2 regions of the Micromonospora sp. NPDC049282 genome follow, and region 2 is predicted to be linked to the other one. Evidence: predicted binding sites of a transcription regulator. Region 2 holds the regulator's gene; the other holds the start of a gene.

Region 1 (9,073 bases), on a different contig from region 2:
GCCGTCCACCGGCGCCAGCCGTTCCGCCAGCTCGGCCTTCAACGCGATCACGGTGAGGTCGTGCCCGAGGAGGTCGTGCACGTCGCGGGCGAAGCGCAGCCGCTCCTCGGCCGCGGCGAGCCGAACCCGGGCCGCCTGCCCCTGCCGGGCCTCGACCAGCAGGTCCCAGAACCACACCTGGACCCAGGTGAGCAACGCGATCCCGGCGCCCACCGCACCGGTGACCAGCAGCGCCGCGGGCAGCGGTCCACCGGTCGCCGCGGTGACGCCGGCGGCGGCGGCGAGCACCCCGACCCCCGTGGCCGCCGCCGCCGCCGGCCGGAACAGCAACGGCGTCATGCCGACCAGCGACGCGCCGAGCCAGGCCCAGGTGGGCCAGGCGCCGGCCGCCACCGGGCCGAGCAGCGGCAGGCTGAGCAGCGCGGCCACCGCCAGCGCGAGGTGCCGGCGGCGACGGGCCCGGGCGCCGAGCCACGGCGTGACCGCGGCGTGCAGCACCGCCACCTGGGCCACCGTGAAGCCGGCCAGCGCGACCGCGCCGAGCGCCACCCGCACCGGATCCGGCTCCCGGGTCAGGCCGACGGCGGGCAGCAGCACCGTGGTCCACACGTTCGTGGCCAGCGACAGCAGGGTGATCCGCCGGGCCCGGCGCATCCGGTGGTCCACCGCGTCGACCGTCATGCCCGCCGATCCTAGGTCCCGGGCGCGACGGGCGGCCCGGCGGAATGTCACGGCCGATCCGTGCGTCGCGCACGGTTTCCCGGTGACGGACGCGCCTGTTTCCGCGCGCCCGGGCCCGGCAGGGTCGGGGCATGACGGAGATGACGATGGACGTACCCCGGTCGCGGGCCGGGTGGACGCGGACCCGGCACCTGGCCGGGATGGTCGTGGCGATGGTGGCCGGCATGGTGCTGCTCGGCCCGTTGTGGCAGGCGGGCGGGCAGGCGCTCGGTGGCGCGGGCGTGCTGGCCCGGGCGGACGTCGCCGCGCTGGTCATGGCGACGGACATGTCCCTGGGCATGGTCGCCTGGATGTGGCACCGCGGTGACGGGTGGGCCGCCACCGCGGAGATGACGGCGGCCATGTTCGTGCCGTTCCTCCTGCTCCTCCCGCCCTGGTGGGCCGGCCTGGTCGGCGATCACACGCTGATGCTCGGCGGCCACCTGCTGATGGTCCCGGCGATGGTGCTGGTGGCGCTGCGGCACCAGCACGCGCCCGGCGTCACCCCGCGCCGGCATCCGGTGGCGGCGGCCGTGGCGCGACGCTGGCCGGCCGCTCTGGCGCTGCTCGTGACGGCCGACATGTGGTTCGCGCCGACCGTGGTCCCGCCCTGGACGTTGCTGGTGCTTCCGGCCGGTTACCTGTTCCTCGGCACCTGGCGGCGGCAGTGGGCCGACCGGCGGCAGCTCGCGGTCCAGCTGGCCGGGCTGGCCGGCTGGGGCGGTCTCGCCGCCGTGGCTGCCGCCGCGCCGGCGGGCGTCGCCGGTGTGCTGGTCGGTCTGGGGTGGCTCGGCCACGCCGGCTGGGACGCCTGGCAGCACCGGGCCGCCCGGGTGGTGCCCCAGGCGTACGCGCAGTGGTGCGGCGTGCTGGACGTGGCGGTCGGGACCACCACGCTGCTGGCCGTCCTGTCCCGGTGACCCGGCCGGGGCACCGGAGGGGACGGCCCGGGTGGCGCGGCGAACGTTTGCGCCGGTCGCCGCGACCCGCGTCCGGCCGTGATGAAAGGCTTGCCACATGAGCGCCGCACCGACCCCGACCGACCCCACCGCCCCCGCCGACGCCGAGGACACCCCCGCCTTCGCGGATCTCGGGCTGCGCGCCGAACTGCTGGGGGCGCTGTCCGCCCTCGGTTACGAGGAGCCGACCCCGATCCAGAACGAGGCCATCCCGCCGCTGCTGGCCGGCCGGGACCTGCTCGGACAGGCGGCGACCGGCACCGGCAAGACCGCCGCGTTCGCGCTGCCGCTGCTGCAGCGGATGCCCGTGGGGCGTCCGGACGGTGAACCGGTGTCGCTGGTGCTGGTGCCGACCCGGGAGCTGGCCGTGCAGGTCTCCGAGGCGTTCCACCGCTACGGCAAGGATCTGGGCGCCCGGGTGCTGCCGATCTACGGCGGCCAGCCGATCGGCCGGCAGCTGCGCGCCCTCGACCACGGGGTCGACGTGGTGGTGGCGACGCCCGGGCGCGCGCTCGACCACATCGCCCGCGGCACGCTGCGGCTGGGCTCGTTGGCCACCGTGGTGCTGGACGAGGCGGACGAGATGCTCGACATGGGCTTCGCCGAGGACATCGAGGCGATCCTGGAGCACGCCCCCGAGGGCCGGCAGACGGTGCTCTTCTCGGCCACCATGCCGGCCCGGATCGACGGCCTGGCCCGCCAGCACCTGACCGACCCGGTCCGCATCCGGATCGAGCGCGAACGCCCGGTCGCCGGGGCGGCGCCGAAGGTGCGGCAGAGCGCCTACCTGGTGGCCCGGGCGCACAAGCCGGCCGCGCTGGGCCGGGTGCTGGACATCGAGTCGCCCACCGCGGCGATCGTGTTCTGCCGCAGCCGGGAGGAGGTGGACCGGCTCACCGAGACGATGAACGGCCGGGGCTACCGGGCCGAGGCGCTGCACGGCGGGATGAGCCAGGAGCAGCGGGACCGGGTGATGGGTCGGCTGCGCGGCGGCACCGCCGACCTGCTGGTCGCCACCGACGTGGCGGCCCGAGGGCTGGACGTCGAGCAGCTCACCCACGTGGTGAACTACGACGTCCCGTCGGCGCCGGAGGCGTACGTGCACCGGATCGGCCGGGTGGGCCGGGCCGGGCGCGAGGGGGTGGCGATCACCCTGGCCGAGCCGCGCGAGCACCGGATGCTCAAGACGATCGAGCGGGTCACCGGCCAGCGGATCACCATCGACAAGATCCCGACGGTCGCCGACCTGCGGACCCGGCGGTTCGAACTGACCCAGGCCGCGGTGCGGGAGGCCCTGCTCGAGGACGACCTGGAGCCGTTCCGGGCGGTCGTCGAGTCGCTGACCGACGAGTTCGACCTGATGGAGGTCGCGCTCGCCGCGGTCCGGCTGGCGCACGAGGCCACGCTGCCCGGCACCGCCGACGAGGAGGAGATCCCGCAGGTCGCCGTCCGCGCGAACCGGGAGGGACGGCCCGGGACCGACAGCCGGGACCGGCGCGGCGCGGTCCGCTCGCGCGCCGCCGGCACCACGCAGGTCTTCATCGGCCTGGGCCGGCGGGCCGGGGTACGTCCGCAGGACCTGGTCGGCGCGATCACCGGGGAGACCCGGGCCAGCGGTCGGGACATCGGCTCGATCGAGATCGCGGACCGGTTCTCGCTTGTCGAGGTGCCGCAGGGGCTGGCCGACGAGGTGATCGCAGGGCTGCGCGGCAGCACCATCAAGGGCCGCAAGGCGACCGTCCGGCGCGACCGGGACGGCGAGGGCGACGGGGGCGGCGAGCGCCGCTTCGACGGCCGGGACCGGCGCGACCGCCGGTAGCAGCGCCGACCGCGCCCGGACGGTGGTCGATCCGGGCGCGGTGACGTGCGGCGATCAGGTCAGGCCGCGGCGAGCGGCTGGCCCCCGAGGCTCTGCGCGTCCACCTCGGCCGGCCGCAGCGCCAGCGCGAGCACGTCGGCGACGTCGGCGAGGGTGTGCACGGTGAGTGCCTCCCGGACCTCGGCGGGCAGGTCGTCCAGGTCCGGCTCGTTGCGCTTCGGGATGATCACCTCGGCCAGGCCGGCCCGGTGCGCGGCGAGCAGCTTCTGCTTCACGCCGCCGATGGGCAGCACCCGGCCGGAGAGCGTCACCTCGCCGGTCATCCCGAACTCGGGCCGGACCGGCCGGCCGGTGACCAGGGACGCCAGCGCGGTCACCATGGTGATGCCGGCGCTCGGACCGTCCTTGGGCACCGCGCCCGCCGGCACGTGCAGGTGGATCCGGCGCCCGGCGAGGGCGTTCGGGTCCAGGCCGTACCGCCGCCCGTTGGCGCGCAGGTACGACCACGCGATGTGCGCCGACTCCTTCATGACGTCGCCGAGCTGGCCGGTGAGGGTCAGCCCCGGCTCGCCCTCCATGCCGGTGGCCTCGATGAACAGCACGTCGCCACCGGCGCCGGTGACGGCCAGGCCGGTCGCCACGCCGGGCACCGCCGTCCGCTCGGCCGACTCCGGGGTGAACTTCGGCCGGCCCAGGTAGCGGGCCAGGCCACCGGCGTCGACGCGTACCGGCGCGGGCTCGGTGGCCAGCGCGACGGCCACCTTGCGCAGGATCTTGGCGAGCGCCCGTTCGAGCTGCCGGACCCCGGCCTCCCGGGTGTACTCCCCGGCGATCAGCGCCAGCGCCTCGTCGGCGACGGTCACCTCCTCGGCGGTCAGCCCGGCCCGCTCCCGCTGCCGGGGCAGCAGGTGGTCGCGGGCGATGGCCACCTTCTCGTCCTCGGTGTAGCCGTCCAGCGTCACCAGCTCCATCCGGTCCAGCAGCGGGCCGGGCACGGTCTCCACCACGTTGGCGGTGGCCAGGAAGAGCACGTCGGACAGGTCGAGGTCGACCTCGAGGTAGTGGTCGCGGAAGGTGTGGTTCTGCGCCGGGTCGAGCACCTCCAGCAGGGCCGCGGCCGGGTCGCCGGAGTAACCGACGGCCAGCTTGTCGACCTCGTCGAGGAGCACGACCGGGTTCATCGAGCCGGCCTCGCGCAGCGCCCGCACGATCCGGCCGGGCAGCGCGCCGACGTAGGTGCGCCGGTGGCCCCGGATCTCCGCCTCGTCGCGTACCCCGCCGAGGGAGACCCGGACGAAGTTTCGCCCGAGCGCCCGGGCGACCGACTCGCCGAGACTGGTCTTGCCGACGCCGGGCGGGCCCGCCAGGGCGAGCACCGCGCCGGAGCCGCGCCCCCCGACCACGCCCAGGTTGCGCTCCGCGCGGCGGTTGCGCACCGCGAGGTACTCCAGGATGCGGTCCTTCACGTCGGCCAGACCGGCGTGGTCGGCGTCGAGCACGGCCCGCGCCGCGGCCAGGTCGGTGTTGTCCTCGGTACGCGTGTTCCACGGCATCTCGAGGACCGTGTCCAGCCAGGTACGGATCCAACCCGCCTCGGGTGAGGCGTCGCTGGCCCGTTCCAGCTTGCCGACCTCGCGCGTCGCCGCCTCGCGGACGTTGTCCGGCAGGTCGGCGGACTCGACCCGCGCCCGGTAGTCGGCGGAGCCGTCCGGCTCGTCCTCGCCGAGTTCCTTGCGGATCGCGGCGAGCTGCTGCCGGAGCAGGAACTCGCGCTGGGACTTCTCCAGCCCTTCGCGGACGTCGCTGTTGATCTGCTCGGTGACCTCCTGTTCGGCCAGGTGCTCCTTCACCCAGCCGACCAGCAGCTCCAGCCGGGCGGTGACGTCCGGCGCGGCGAGCAGCTCGGTCTTCTGCGCCAGGCTGAGCCAGGGCGCGTAGCCGGCCGAGTCGGCCAGCTCGGAGAGGTCGGTCATCCGCTCCATCGCGTCGATGACCTGCCAGGCGCCGCGCTGCTGGAGCACCGAGGTGGTCAGCGCCCGGTACTCGCGGGCCAGTTCCCGGGCTCGGCCGGCGGGGGCGGGCTCGTCGAGGGCGGTCGCCTCGACCCAGAGGGCGGCGCCGGGGCCGGGCACGCCGGAGCCGATACGGGCGCGGGCGAGGCCACGGACCACGGCCGCCGGCTCACCGCTGGGCAGCCGGCCCACCTTCTCGATGGTCGCGACCACGCCGACCGAGCCGTACTCGCCGTCGATGCGGGGCACGGCCAGCAGCTTCTTGTCGCCGGTCGCGCGGGCCGCGTCGACCGCGGCCTGGGTGGTCGGGTCGAGGGTCACCGGGATGACCATCCCGGGCAGCAGGACGGCGTCGGTCAGGGGAAGTACCGGAAGAGTTGCCATCGAACACCTGCCATCACGTTGGTTGAGCGTGTCTGACTCAAGTAACAAACCGTGCCCCTTGTTCCAGTCTGTGACTCAGGACACTCGCCCGGCGCGAACGCCACGCCACGACCCGCGCCGGCCTTTTGCCGGCCGCCGATTTCGCGACCCGCCGAATGGAACGGGGCGGGTATTGTTGCGAAATTACCGCCAGGTAGGTCAAACTCTTAGCCACACCCCGCCCGACACAGGGAGTAATGGCGATGGCAAGGAAAGTAATCACCGTTCTGACCGACGACCTCGACGGCGGAAAGGCCGATCGGACCGTCGAGTTCAGCCTGGACGGCGTGGCGTACACGATCGACGTCTCCGACGAGAACGCGGGCGTCCTGCGTAAGGCCCTGGACCCCTACATCAGCGCTGGCCGGCGCATCGGTCGCGGCCCCGTCGACGCCGGCCGCACGACCCGTCGCGCCGCCCGGCCGAGCACCTCCGGAATGGACCGCGAGCAGAACCGCGCCATCCGCGAATGGGCCGCCAAGAACGGCTACGAGATTTCCGAGCGTGGGCGCATCCCGGTCTCGGTGGTGGAGGCGTACAAGAACCGCTGAGCTCCCGGTTCACCGTCGGGCACCCCGGGGTCACGCCGAGAAATCGGTGTGGCCCCGGTCGAGTTTTGCCCGGTCGACAAATTTCGCGGGGCGGGAACAGGACGGCACCAATTTTCCCGCACCGCGAACGGCCGGAGCCGCCCGAGGTCGTCCCCCGGGCGGCTCCGGCCGTCGTCGTACGGTCAGTTGACCTGGATGCGCACCACGTCGATGGCCGGGGTCTGGTTGGCCCGCTCCATCATCGGGATCCGGTGCGAGCCGTCACCGGCCCAGACCGAGCACTGGGCCAGGCCCGAGTCCGGCAGGCCCGGAATCTGGATCAGCACGTCGTCCGGCTCGTTTCCGCCCCCGCCGTCCTCGGTGGCGACGAAGAAGGCGGGCACGTCCTGCGGGTTCGGGGGCTGGCGGGTGCTGCCGAGCATCCGGCACGCGGTGTGGAAGTGACCGCGGACCAGGCCCTGGTCGTTGAGCAGCGAACTCTCGATGTAGTAGCCACCCTGCCCGGCGGCGAGGAAGCGGTCCCGCACCAGGTTCTTGGTGGTGACCCGGAGGGTGAACGGCTGGTTGCGCTGCACCTGGTTCGGGAACTCGGTGATCAGCAGCGACGGGTTGTTCGCCGCGGCGCCGACCTCACCGAAGGAGGTGCTCACGCACCGGTTGCCGTTCTGGAAGCCGTTGTGCGCCTCCAGCTGGCTATTGGTGCAGTCCTTGGCCAGCGCCTGCAGGCCGCCGCCGGTCTGGCCGCCGCCATTGTTGCCGCCGGTCTGACCGCCATTGTTGCCGCCGGTCTGACCACCGTTGTTGCCGCCGGTCTGACCACCGTTGTTGCCGCCGGTCTGACCGCCGTTGTTGCCGCCGTTCTGCGCGTTGTCGGCGAGGGCGCACTGGGCGAGCTTGTCCAGGCCCTGCGGGCGCTGGCCGCCACGACCGATGGCCGTGGCGATCCGGTTGAGCGTGGCGGTCCGCTTGTCCGCGAGCGGACGGAGGATGGCGTTGTTGATGAAGTTGCCACCCTTGCGGCCGTCCGCCGCCAGCCGCCGGTTCGCCTCGGCGATCTGGGTGTCCAGCAGGGCCAGGTTACGGTCCACCTCGGCGCGGGCCCGGTCGGGCACCTGCGGCAGCTTGCTCTTGACGTCGGGGCAGGCCACGGTCGGCGTGCCGGCGCCGGCACCGCCCGCGTTCGTCTGCTGACACTCGGCCGCGGACATCTGGCCGTCACCCCAGTGGTTGCGAACCCAGCGACCGTTCTGCCAGGTCCGGGTGGTGCTGCCCTGGCCGCCCGGAGCAGTCGCCCCCGGGCTCGAGGCCACGCAGGACGCCGAGGCGGCACGGGTGGTCCTCCGCTGGTCCTGGGCGGACGAGATCTGGGTGACGGCGACAATGCCGCCGAAGACGGCGAGCGTGCCGACCACGGCCAGCACCCGCTTGCTCCGCGCGTTACCGGATGACCGGCGCGCCCGTGTGGACCTGCGCATCGAATTGCTCTCCTTCTCGATCCGGTAGTTGACTGGTGACCCCGGCGGAATTCCTCGGGGTGGGATCACTGCGACGCCGTGGTCGCGCGTCAATGGCCGACGATGCCCTCTCCGCACCGTCTTCCGCGCCGTCCGGGCGCGGCGGAAGATCTGCGTCCATTCCCGCTTAGGTACGGAGCGCCGTCGGCGAAGGTTCAACCGGAGATCGGAAAAAAATCGATGGCCCGGCCGGCGGCCGGAACGGGCGGATCAGTCCGCGCAGAGATGGTCGAACGCGAAGCCGCCGTCGAAGGACTCCCGCCGGGCGGCGAGACGACGCACCTGCCCACGCAGATCGTCCCGGTCCACCAGCGACGTCGCGCCGCCGTCGAGGTCACGCAGCCGCTCCCCCAACGCCGCCGCGGCCAGGTCCTCGGCGAGCCGGCCCGGGTCCACCCCGCAGGAGAAGCCCCGGGACGCGAGCCGTACCCGCTCCAGCAGGCAGCGACCGGGCCGCACCTCGACCCAGCCCCAGCCCTCCGCCGGCCCGTCCGTCCACCGCACGTGCAGACCGCGCACGATCGGGTCGGCCAGCCGGCCCGCCACGTACGCCTCGACCGCATCGGCCCGGGCCAGCGCGCCGAGGTCGTTGACCGGACCACGCCGGCCGTCCGGCAGGCGGCCCACGATGTCGCGGAACCCGACCGTTTCCCCGCCGTCCGGGTCGGTGCCCTCGGCGTAGGCGCGGGCGTCGAGCACGTACTCGACGAACCGGCGGACCTGCTCGCCGCCGTCGAGCGCCGACGACTCGACCCGCAGCAGCGGCAGGCCCAGGGCGGCGCAGACCGCGTCGGTGAGTCGTTCGGCCCGGCGGGCGGGCGATCCGTCGGGCGCGGGCGCGCCGAAGCGCACGGCGAACTGCGGCAGGCCGGTGTCGGCGGCGCAGACCACCAGGTCGAGGCGGGCCCGCCCGGCGGTGCTCCACTGGCTGCCGGTGACCCCCGGTGGACGGCCCTGCGCCAGTTCGCCGAGCCGCCGGTCGGCGTACCCGACATGGCCGGCGTGGACGAGGCGCGGCGCGGCGCCGGACGGGATCGGCCGCAGCCAGGAGGCCGCCACGCTGCCGGTGCTCGTC
Region 2 (9,073 bases):
CGCAACCGCTCCAGGCGTTCGGCGGAGGCGGCGTCGGGCTCCTTGGCCAGCGCCATCTCCTCGATCTCGAGCCGGCGCACCGCCCGCTCGATCTCGTCCACCTCGACCGGCCGGGAGTCGATCTCCATGCGCAGCCGGGACGCGGACTCGTCGACCAGGTCGATCGCCTTGTCCGGCAGGAACCGGTCGGTGATGTAGCGGTCGGAGAGCGCGGCGGCGGCGACCAGCGCGGCGTCGGTGATCCGTACGCCGTGGTGCACCTCGTAGCGCTCCTTGAGCCCGCGCAGGATGCCGATGGTGTCCTCGATGGTCGGCTCGCCGACCAGCACCGGCTGGAACCGGCGCTCCAGCGCCGGGTCCTTCTCGATGTGCTCGCGGTACTCGTCGAGCGTGGTCGCGCCGACCATCCGCAGCTCGCCACGGGCCAGCATCGGCTTGAGCATGTTGCCGGCGTCCATCGAGCCCTCGCCCTTGCCGGCGCCGACCACGGTGTGCAGCTCGTCGAGGAACGTGATGACCTGCCCGTCGGAGTTCTTGATCTCCTCCAGGACGGACTTGAGCCGCTCCTCGAACTGCCCGCGGTAGGACGCGCCGGCCACCATGGCGCCCAGGTCGAGCGAGACCAGCTTCTTGTCCCGCAGCGACTCCGGCACGTCGCCGGCCACGATCCGCTGGGCCAGGCCCTCGACGATGGCGGTCTTGCCGACGCCCGGCTCGCCGATCAGCACCGGGTTGTTCTTGGTACGCCGGGACAGCACCTGGATCACCCGGCGGATCTCCGAGTCCCGGCCGATCACCGGGTCGATCTTGCCGTCGCGGGCGCTCGCGGTGAGGTCGACGCCGTACTTGGCCAGGGCCTGGTAGGTCTGCTCCGGGTCGGCCGTGGTGACCCGCCGGTCGCCGCCCCGGACGGTCGGGAACGCGGCGACCAGGTTCTCCTCGGTGGCGCCGGAGTTCTTCAGCGCGACCGAGACCGCGCCGCCGACCCGGGCCAGCCCGGCCAGCAGGTGCTCGGTGGAGGTGTACTCGTCACCCAGCGGCCGGGCGATCTGCTCGGCGGCGCCGATGGCGTTGACGAACTCGCGGGCCAGGGTCGGCTCGGCGAGGCTGGACCCGCGCGCGGCGGGCAGCGCGTCGACCGCGCGCAGCGCGACCCGGCGCAGCTCGGCCGGGTCGGCCCCGACGGCGCGCAGCAGGCCCGCGGCGGTCGAGCCGTCGGTGTCCAGCAGTGACAGCAGCAGGTGCCAGGGCTCCACGGTGGCGTGACCGCGCTGGTTCGCCAGCGCGACGGCACCGGTGATGGTCTCGCGGCTCTTGGTGGTGAGGCGTTCGGTGTTCATGGGCTCCCCCGGGATCGGCGTGTCCACTGGGAACGACACAATCAGACTTGAGTCTATTCCGCTCAACTCCTACGGTGTGACCCGGGTCACTGTCCAGTCGCCGCTGTTCGGGTGCACCTGTCGCCGCCCCGGCGACAACAGGTGCACCCGGCCGTGGCTCGACCCCGGGAGGAGCACGTGCGGCGCAGAGGTAGCCTCACCCGCGTGCGAGTACGTGTCGAACAGACCGCCTTACCGGGAATCGGCGTACGTCATGACCTCATGACGGAATCCGGCCGCCGGCTCGGCGTGGTCTCCCATCGCAATGGCCGCCGCGACCTGGTCCTCTACGACCCGGACGATCCCGACTCCTGTCAGCACGACATACCGCTGACCGACGACGAGGCGGAGGCGCTGGCCGACATCCTCGGCGCGTCGCTGATGCTGGGTCAGCTCTCCGGCCTGCGTGAGCAGGCCGCCGGGCTGCTGACCGAGCAGATCGTGATCCCGGCCGGCTCGAAGTACGTCGGCCGGCGGCTCGGCGACACCAAGGCCCGCACCCGGACCAGCGCGTCGATCGTGGCCGTGCTGCGTCAGGGCGAGGTGAACGTCTCGCCCGACCCCACCTTCCGGTTCGAATCCGGCGACGTGGTCGTCGTGGTCGGCACCCGCCAGGGTCTCGACGGCGTGACAGGGATCCTCGCCGAGACCGATCCGGACGGCTGACGCGTATGCACGAAACCCAAATCCTGCTCGTCGAAGTCGGGGCGCTGCTCCTCCTGCTCGGTCTGCTCGGTCGGCTCAGCCGTCGCGTCGGTGTCTCGCCCATCCCGCTCTACCTGCTCGCCGGCCTCGCGTTCGGGCACGGCGGCCTGCTGCCGCTCAACGCCAGCGAGGAGTTCTTCGCGGTCGGCGCGGAGATCGGCGTGATCCTGCTGCTGGTCATGCTCGGCCTCGAATACAGCGCCAACGAGCTGGTGGGCAACCTCCGCTCGGCGGCGCCGGCCGGCCTGATCGACGCGGTGTTCAACGCGTTGCCCGGTTTCGCCTTCGCGTTGCTGCTCGGCTGGGGCTGGGTCGCCGCCGTGGTGCTCGCCGGTGTCACCTGGGTGTCGTCCTCGGGCGTGATCGCCAAGGTGCTCGGCGACCTGGGCCGGGTCGGTAACCGGGAGACCCCGGTGATCCTCTCCGTGCTCGTGATCGAGGACCTGGCGATGGCCCTCTACCTGCCGCTGGTCACCGCGCTGCTCGCCGGGGTCGGCCTGGTCAAGGGCGGCTTCGCGCTCGCCGTCGCGGTGCTCACCGTGGTCGTGGTGCTGGCCGTGGCGATCCGGTACGGGCACCTGATCTCCACCGCGCTCTCCGCCAAGGATCCGGAGGCGCTCCTGCTCGGCGTGTTCGGCCTGACCCTGCTGGTCGCCGGCGTCGCGGCCAAGCTCCAGGTCTCCGCCGCGGTCGGCGCGTTCCTGGTCGGCATCGCGCTGTCCGGGCCGGTCGCGCACCATGCCACCCAGTTGCTCTCGCCCCTGCGGGACCTCTTCGCCGCCGTCTTCTTCGTGTTCTTCGGGCTGGTCACCAACCCGCTGGACATGCCGCCGGTGCTGCTGCCCGCGCTGCTGCTGGCCGTGACGACGATGGCGACGAAGGTGGCCACCGGCTACCTGGCCGCCCGCCGGGCCGGGATCGCCGAGCCCGGCCGCTGGCGGGCCGGCCTGGCGCTCACCCCGCGCGGCGAATTCTCCATCGTCATCGCCGGGCTGGCCGTCTCGGCCGTCTATCCGGTGGAGCCCAAGCTGGCCGCGCTCGCCACGGCATACGTGTTGATCACGGTGGTGACCGGTCCGCTGCTCGCCCGGCTGCCGGACATGCCGTGGTTCAAGCAGTGGCTGCGCCAACGCGCCGCCGCCGCCCGGGCAGCGGCCCAGGTACGGGTCGGCGACTGACCTCAGCCGGGCCGGACCCGCGACTCAGCGGTCCGGCCCGGCCAACGGTTGTCAAATTGATCCCGGGAAGGTCTACCACTGCTCCACCCAACCGCGTTAACGTGGCGCCCCAGCAGCCAGCATCTGGGGGCGGCCAGCGCCCCCGCCAGCGAATGCGGAAGGTCGGCCGGTGAGCGTGCAGGAAGAGACGTTCCACGGCTTTGCCAATCCGGTCGACCCCTCGCCCGCCGAACTGCGGGCCTGGGCCTACCAGCCGGACTCGGTGCCCCTGACCTCCATGCCGCCGGACTGGGACCTGCTGGTCGCCGGTGACCACCTGGTGCAGACGTTGTTCGACCTGGCCGTGGACCAGAACTGCCCGGCCCGCCGGTTCGCGCTGCACTGCCTCTACATCTACGCCGCCGACGGCATCCGGACGAACTTCCGGGCGCACCCGAAGCGGCGCTTCCGGAAGCTGGTCGAGCACGCCGAGCGGGCCGGCGACGACCTGATGCGCAACTGGGCGCACAACAGCCGGGTCCTGCTCGCCCGCCCCGACCTCTTCGTCTACCGGGACTGGTGCGAGGGCGGCCTGGTTCGCGAGAACCGCCGCCTCTGAGCCGGCCCGATCCCGCCCACCTTGATCCACTCCACGTCGCCGAGGTGGCGGTATCGACACCCGCGCTACCCCACCACCTCGCCGATACGGTGTCGATCAAGACGAACGGGCCGGGACCCCCGCCCGGGCATTCCGCGTCCCGGCCCGCACCACACGGACGTGCGGGCCGGGACCCCCCGTGGGTCCCGGCCCGCACGTCGGCGGATGATCAGGTCGATCCGCCCTGCTTCTTGCGCCGTTCGTCGTCCCTGGCCTGATCCACCCCGTGGTCGGTCTGGTCGGCGAAGCGTCCTTGCTTGACCTTGTCGCTGAAGCGGCCCTCGGTGACCCGGTCGAATCGCTCCTTGACGTTCTCGGCCACCTTTTCCAGGCGTTCCTCGGCCCGTTCCGCCACTGACTTCGCCGGTTCCGCCATGGCTCCCCCCGCCAGCCCGGATTCCGTTTCAGGGCTTTTATCCCTGAGTGAAAGCGTAGTCGACCGCCCCCCACCGCGCCCCACTTTCGCCAACCTCCGGCCGGCACCCACGGGTGGAACACCATGTGTCCCGCAACGGCCCGCAGACACCGATGGCGGTCCACCCACCAGCCGTGCAGCCTCGGAGGCAGCAGGAATGCGAAGGCCGGCACCGCCCCCGAGCAGCGGGGCGTGCCGGCCTTCGGACGAGCGCGAGCAGCGGGCGTCAGCGGTCGGGAGTGCGGCGGGGACGCCAGACGACGAGCGCGGTGGAGGTGCGGTTGGTCGGCACGAGGTCGCCGCGCGGGAAGCCGCCCAGCGACTCCAGCTCGGCGATCCGCCGGTACGCGGCGTCCAGTTCCGCCTCCAGCCGGGCCACCCGCTGCTGCGCCTCCTCCAGCAGCCGCTCCAGCCCGATGATCCGCTTGACTCCGGCCAGGTTGATCCCGTCGTCCTGGCTGAGGCGCTGCACCTCGCGGAGCAGCACCACGTCCCGGACGCTGTACCGCCGGCCGCCGCCGGCCGCCCGGCCGGCCTGCACCAGGCCCAACCGGTCGTACTGGCGCAGCGTCTGGGGGTGCATGCCCGCCATCCGCGCGGCCACCGAGATCATCAAGATCTTGGCCTCGTAGGCCGGGTCACCCGACCCGACGTACTCCTCCGACATGCCCGCTCACCTCCGCTGCCGCCGTCAACTGAATCGACGTACCCGCGCTTCGAGATGTTCCCGCGCGGCGGGCGGGGTCTGCGCCGCGAAGGTCTCCAGCGCCGCCCGCGCCTCGTCCGACACCGTCGCCGGGACCACCACGTCGAGCGTGACCAGCAGGTCGCCGGCGCGGCCGTCCTTGCGTACGACGCCCTTGCCCCGGGCCCGCAGCACCCGTCCGGCGGGAGTACCCGGTGGCACCCGCAGGGTCACGGTGCCGTCCAGGGTCGGAACCCGCAGGTCGGTGCCGAGCACGGCCTCGGCGTACGTGATCGGGACGTTCAGGGTGAGATCGTCCCCGGTGCGCCCGAACAGCTCGTCCGGGCGGACCTTCACGTGCACGAACAGATCTCCGGCCGGGCCGCCCCGCTCGCCGGGCTCGCCCCGACCGGCCAGCCGGATCCGCTGGCCGTCGGCCACCCCGGCCGGGAAGCGCACGTTCAACGTGCGGGTCTTGGTGACCCCGCCGGTGCCGTGGCACTCCGGGCACTTCTCCTCGACGACCGTGCCGACGCCCTGGCAGTTGCGGCACGGCTCGGAGAAGCTGAACGACCCCTGGTTGCGGGTGGTGACCCCGGCGCCGTGGCAGACCGGGCAGGCCACCGGCTGGGTGCCCGGCTTCGCGCCGTTGCCGTGGCAGGTGTCGCACACCCCGGGCGCGCGCAGGGTCAGCGGCAGCGTGACGCCGCGGACCGCGTCGGAGAAGTCGAGGGCCACCTCGGCCTCGACGTTCCGACCCCGGGCCGGGCCACGCGGGCGGGCCGGGCCGCCGGCGCCACCCCCGCCGGAGAAGATCGTGCTGAACAGGTCGGTGAAGCCGCCCCCACCGAACCGGTTGTCGCCACCGCCGCCGCCACCGCCGCCGAACAGGTCGGAGACGTCGAACGGCGCGCCGCCCGGCTGACCCGCGCCCCGGGCGTTGCGCCGGAAGGCGCCCGAGCCGAACAGCGACCGCATCTCGTCGTACTCGCGCCGCTTCTTCTCGTCGCCGAGCACCGCGTACGCCTCGGAGACGGTCTTGAACCGCTCCTCGGCCCCGCTGTCACCGGGGTTGTGGTCCGGGTGCGACTCCCGGGCCAATTTCCGGTACGACTTCTTGATGTCGTCCGAGGAGGCGGACTTGTCCACGCCCAACGCGGCGTAGTAGTCCTTCTCGAGCCAGTCCTTGGAACTCACCGGTCCACCCCCTTCCACGGGTCGAATCCCGGTCGTCCCGCCCGCCCGGCAGGGGCGGGCGGGACGTCACGGGTCGGCACTACTCCGGGTCCGCGACCGCGACCAGGGCCGGCCGCAGCAGGCGCTCGCCGAGCTGGTAGCCCCGGCGCATGACCTGCACGCAGGTCGGCTCGGTCACGTCGGCGGAGGTCTGGTGGGCCACCGCCTCGTGCCGGGTCGGGTCGAACGGGTCGCCCTGCTCGCCGAACGCGGTCAGGCCGAACTTGCCCAGCGCCCCGGTGAGCTGCTCGGCCACGCTGCCGAACGGGCCCACCAGGTCGCCGTGCTCGCGGGCCCGGTCCAGGTCGTCGAGGATCGGCAGCAACGCGGTGAGCACCCCGCCGGTCGCCTGCTCCTGGACCAGGTTGCGGTCACGGTCGACCCGCTTGCGGTAGTTGGCGTACTCCGCCGAGACCCGCTGGAGGTCGCGGGTGCGCTCCTCCAGGTCGGAGCGGAGCGACTCCAGTTCGGCGCCGAGCGGGGCCGTCGTACCGCCGGTTTCCCCGCTCGGCTCGGCGGGCGAGTCGACCACGGGCGGCCCGGAGACCTCGGCCTCGCCGACGATCTCGTCGACCACGACCTCGGTCTCCTCGACCAGCCCTTCGGCGGGCGCGTCGGCGGCGGCGTCGGCCGCCGAGGCGTCGTTCGCCGGCTCCTCGGTCACCTTGCCGAGCTTGCGCTTGTCGCGGATGACGACCCGCGGTTCGTCGCCGGCATCCTTGCCGGCGCCCGCGGAGCCACCCGGCGCCGACCCGGTGGAGCCCGGGTCGGCCGCTCGTGGCTTGTCCGTCATGCGGTTACCTCATCCCTCTGCCGTGCGAGTCGTGTCCGGGACCGAAGGTCACTTCTTGTCCTCGTCCACGATCTCCGCGTCGACCACGTCGTCGGCGCCACCGGCCTGCGGGCCACCGGTCGCCCCGGCGCCCGCGCCGGCCGCACCGGCGCCCGGAGCGCCCTGGGCACCCGGCTCGCCCTCCTGCTGCTGGGCGTAGAGCAGCGAACCGGCCTGCTGGGAGACCTGGGCCAGCTTCTCGTGCGCGGCCTTGATCTTGTCGATGTCCTGCCCGCCGAGGGCGCTGCGCAGCTCGCCGAGCGCCTCGTTGAGCTGGTCACGGTTCTCACTCGGCAGCTTGTCGCCGCTCTCGGCGAGGAACTTCTCGGTCTGCCACTGGAGCGCCTCGGCGACGTTGCGGGTCTCCGCCTCCTCGCGGCGGCGCTTGTCCTCGTCGGCGTGCTCCTCGGCGTCCCGGCGCATGCGCTCGATGTCGTCCTTCGGCAGCGAGGAGCCGCCGGTGATCGTCATCTTCTGCTCCTTGCCGGTGCCCAGGTCCTTGGCGTGCACGTTGACGATGCCGTTGGCGTCGATGTCGAACGTGACCTCGATCTGCGGCACGCCGCGCGGCGCCGGCGGGAGGCCGGTCAGCTCGAAGGTGCCGAGCTTCTTGTTGTAGGCCGCGATCTCGCGCTCGCCCTGGAACACCTGGATCAGCACCGACGGCTGGTTGTCGTCGGCCGTGGTGAAGACCTCGGAGCGCTTGGTCGGGATGGTGGTGTTGCGCTCGATGAGCTTGGTGAAGATGCCGCCCTTGGTCTCGATGCCCAGGCTCAGCGGGGTCACGTCGAGCAGCAGGACGTCCTTGACCTCGCCCTTGAGCACGCCGGCCTGGAGGGCGGCGCCGACGGCGACGACCTCGTCCGGGTTGACGCCCTTGTTCGGGTCGCGGCCGGTGAGCTGGTTGACCAGGTCGGTGACCGCCGGCATCCGGGTCGAGCCGCCGACCAGGATGACGTGGTCGACGTCGGAGACCTTGATCCCGGCGTCCTTGACGGCCTGCTCGAACGGGCCCTTGCAGCGGTCCAGCAGGTCCTGCGTCATACGCTGGAACTCGGCGCGGCTCAGCGTCACGTCGAGGTGCAGCGGGCCGGCCGAGCCGGCGGTGATGTACGGCAGGTTGATGTTGCTGGTGGTGGCCGCGGACAGCTCGATCTTGGCCTTCTCGGCCGCCTCCTTGAGCCGCTGCAGCGCCATCTTGTCCTGCGAGAGGTCGATGCCGTGCTCGCCGCGGAACGTCTTCACCAGGTGGTCGATGACCCGCTGGTCCCAGTCGTCACCGCCGAGCTGGTTGTCACCGCTGGTCGACTTGACCTCGACCACGCCCTCGGCCAGCTCCAGCAGCGACACGTCGAAGGTGCCGCCACCGAGGTCGAAGACCAGGACGGTCTGCTCCTTGGAGCCCTTGTCCAGGCCGTACGCCAGGGCGGCCGCGGTCGGCTCGTTCACGATCCGCAGCACGTTGAAGCCGGCGATCTCACCGGCCTCCTTGGTGGCCTGGCGCTGCCCGTCGTTGAAGTAGGCCGGGACGGTGATGACCGCGTCGGCGATCTGCTCGCCCAGGTACGCCTCGGCGTCCCGCTTGAGCTTCATCAGCGTCCGGGCGGAGATCTCCTGCGGGGTGTACTTCTTGCCGTCGATGTCGACGGTCCAGTTGGTGCCGATCTCCCGCTTGACCGAGCGGATGGTCCGGTCGGGGTTGGTCACCGCCTGGCGCTTGGCGACCTCACCGACGAGCACCTCGCCGTTGCGGGCGAACGCGACGATCGAGGGAGTCGTACGCGAGCCCTCGGCGTTGGCGATGACGGTGGGCTCACCGCCCTCGAGAACGCTGACGCAGGAGTTCGTCGTGCCGAGGTCGATGCCGACCGCACGTGCCATGTTCGCTTCCTCGCTTCGTAACGGTTGAGCAGGTCAGACGACCTGCCCGGCGGGGTCACCCGGAGGCGACCGCACCACAAGTTGAGTGAACTTGACTCAATAGTGCCACGCCCTCGGCAAACCGC

The links. The regulator HspR, encoded in region 2, represses chaperone genes until heat shock. The targets are predictions, from matches to a motif close to TTGAGTNNNNNNNACTCAA.
Region 1: lon (endopeptidase La) is a predicted target of HspR. The motif match lies at 5,917-5,935, and genes of this name have one in related genera.

Annotation. Positions count from the first base shown of each region.
Region 1 is NZ_JBICSL010000002.1:235,669-244,741, forward strand. Features, by position in the region: gene ACGFI2_RS04915 (sensor histidine kinase) at 1-681, opposite strand, end outside; gene ACGFI2_RS04920 (hypothetical protein) at 813-1,640, shown strand; gene ACGFI2_RS04925 (DEAD/DEAH box helicase) at 1,738-3,498, shown strand; gene lon (endopeptidase La) at 3,558-5,894, opposite strand; gene ACGFI2_RS04935 (Lsr2 family protein) at 6,137-6,484, shown strand; gene ACGFI2_RS04940 (hypothetical protein) at 6,667-7,959, opposite strand; gene ACGFI2_RS04945 (hypothetical protein) at 8,209-9,073, opposite strand, start outside.
Region 2 is NZ_JBICSL010000006.1:188,138-197,210, forward strand. Features, by position in the region: gene clpB (ATP-dependent chaperone ClpB) at 1-1,340, opposite strand, end outside; gene ACGFI2_RS13550 (cation:proton antiporter regulatory subunit) at 1,545-2,045, shown strand; gene ACGFI2_RS13555 (cation:proton antiporter) at 2,051-3,262, shown strand; gene ACGFI2_RS13560 (hypothetical protein) at 3,432-3,860, shown strand; gene ACGFI2_RS13565 (hypothetical protein) at 4,069-4,275, opposite strand; gene ACGFI2_RS13570 (heat shock protein transcriptional repressor HspR) at 4,541-4,981, opposite strand; gene dnaJ (molecular chaperone DnaJ) at 5,006-6,196, opposite strand; gene grpE (nucleotide exchange factor GrpE) at 6,276-7,028, opposite strand; gene dnaK (molecular chaperone DnaK) at 7,077-8,948, opposite strand.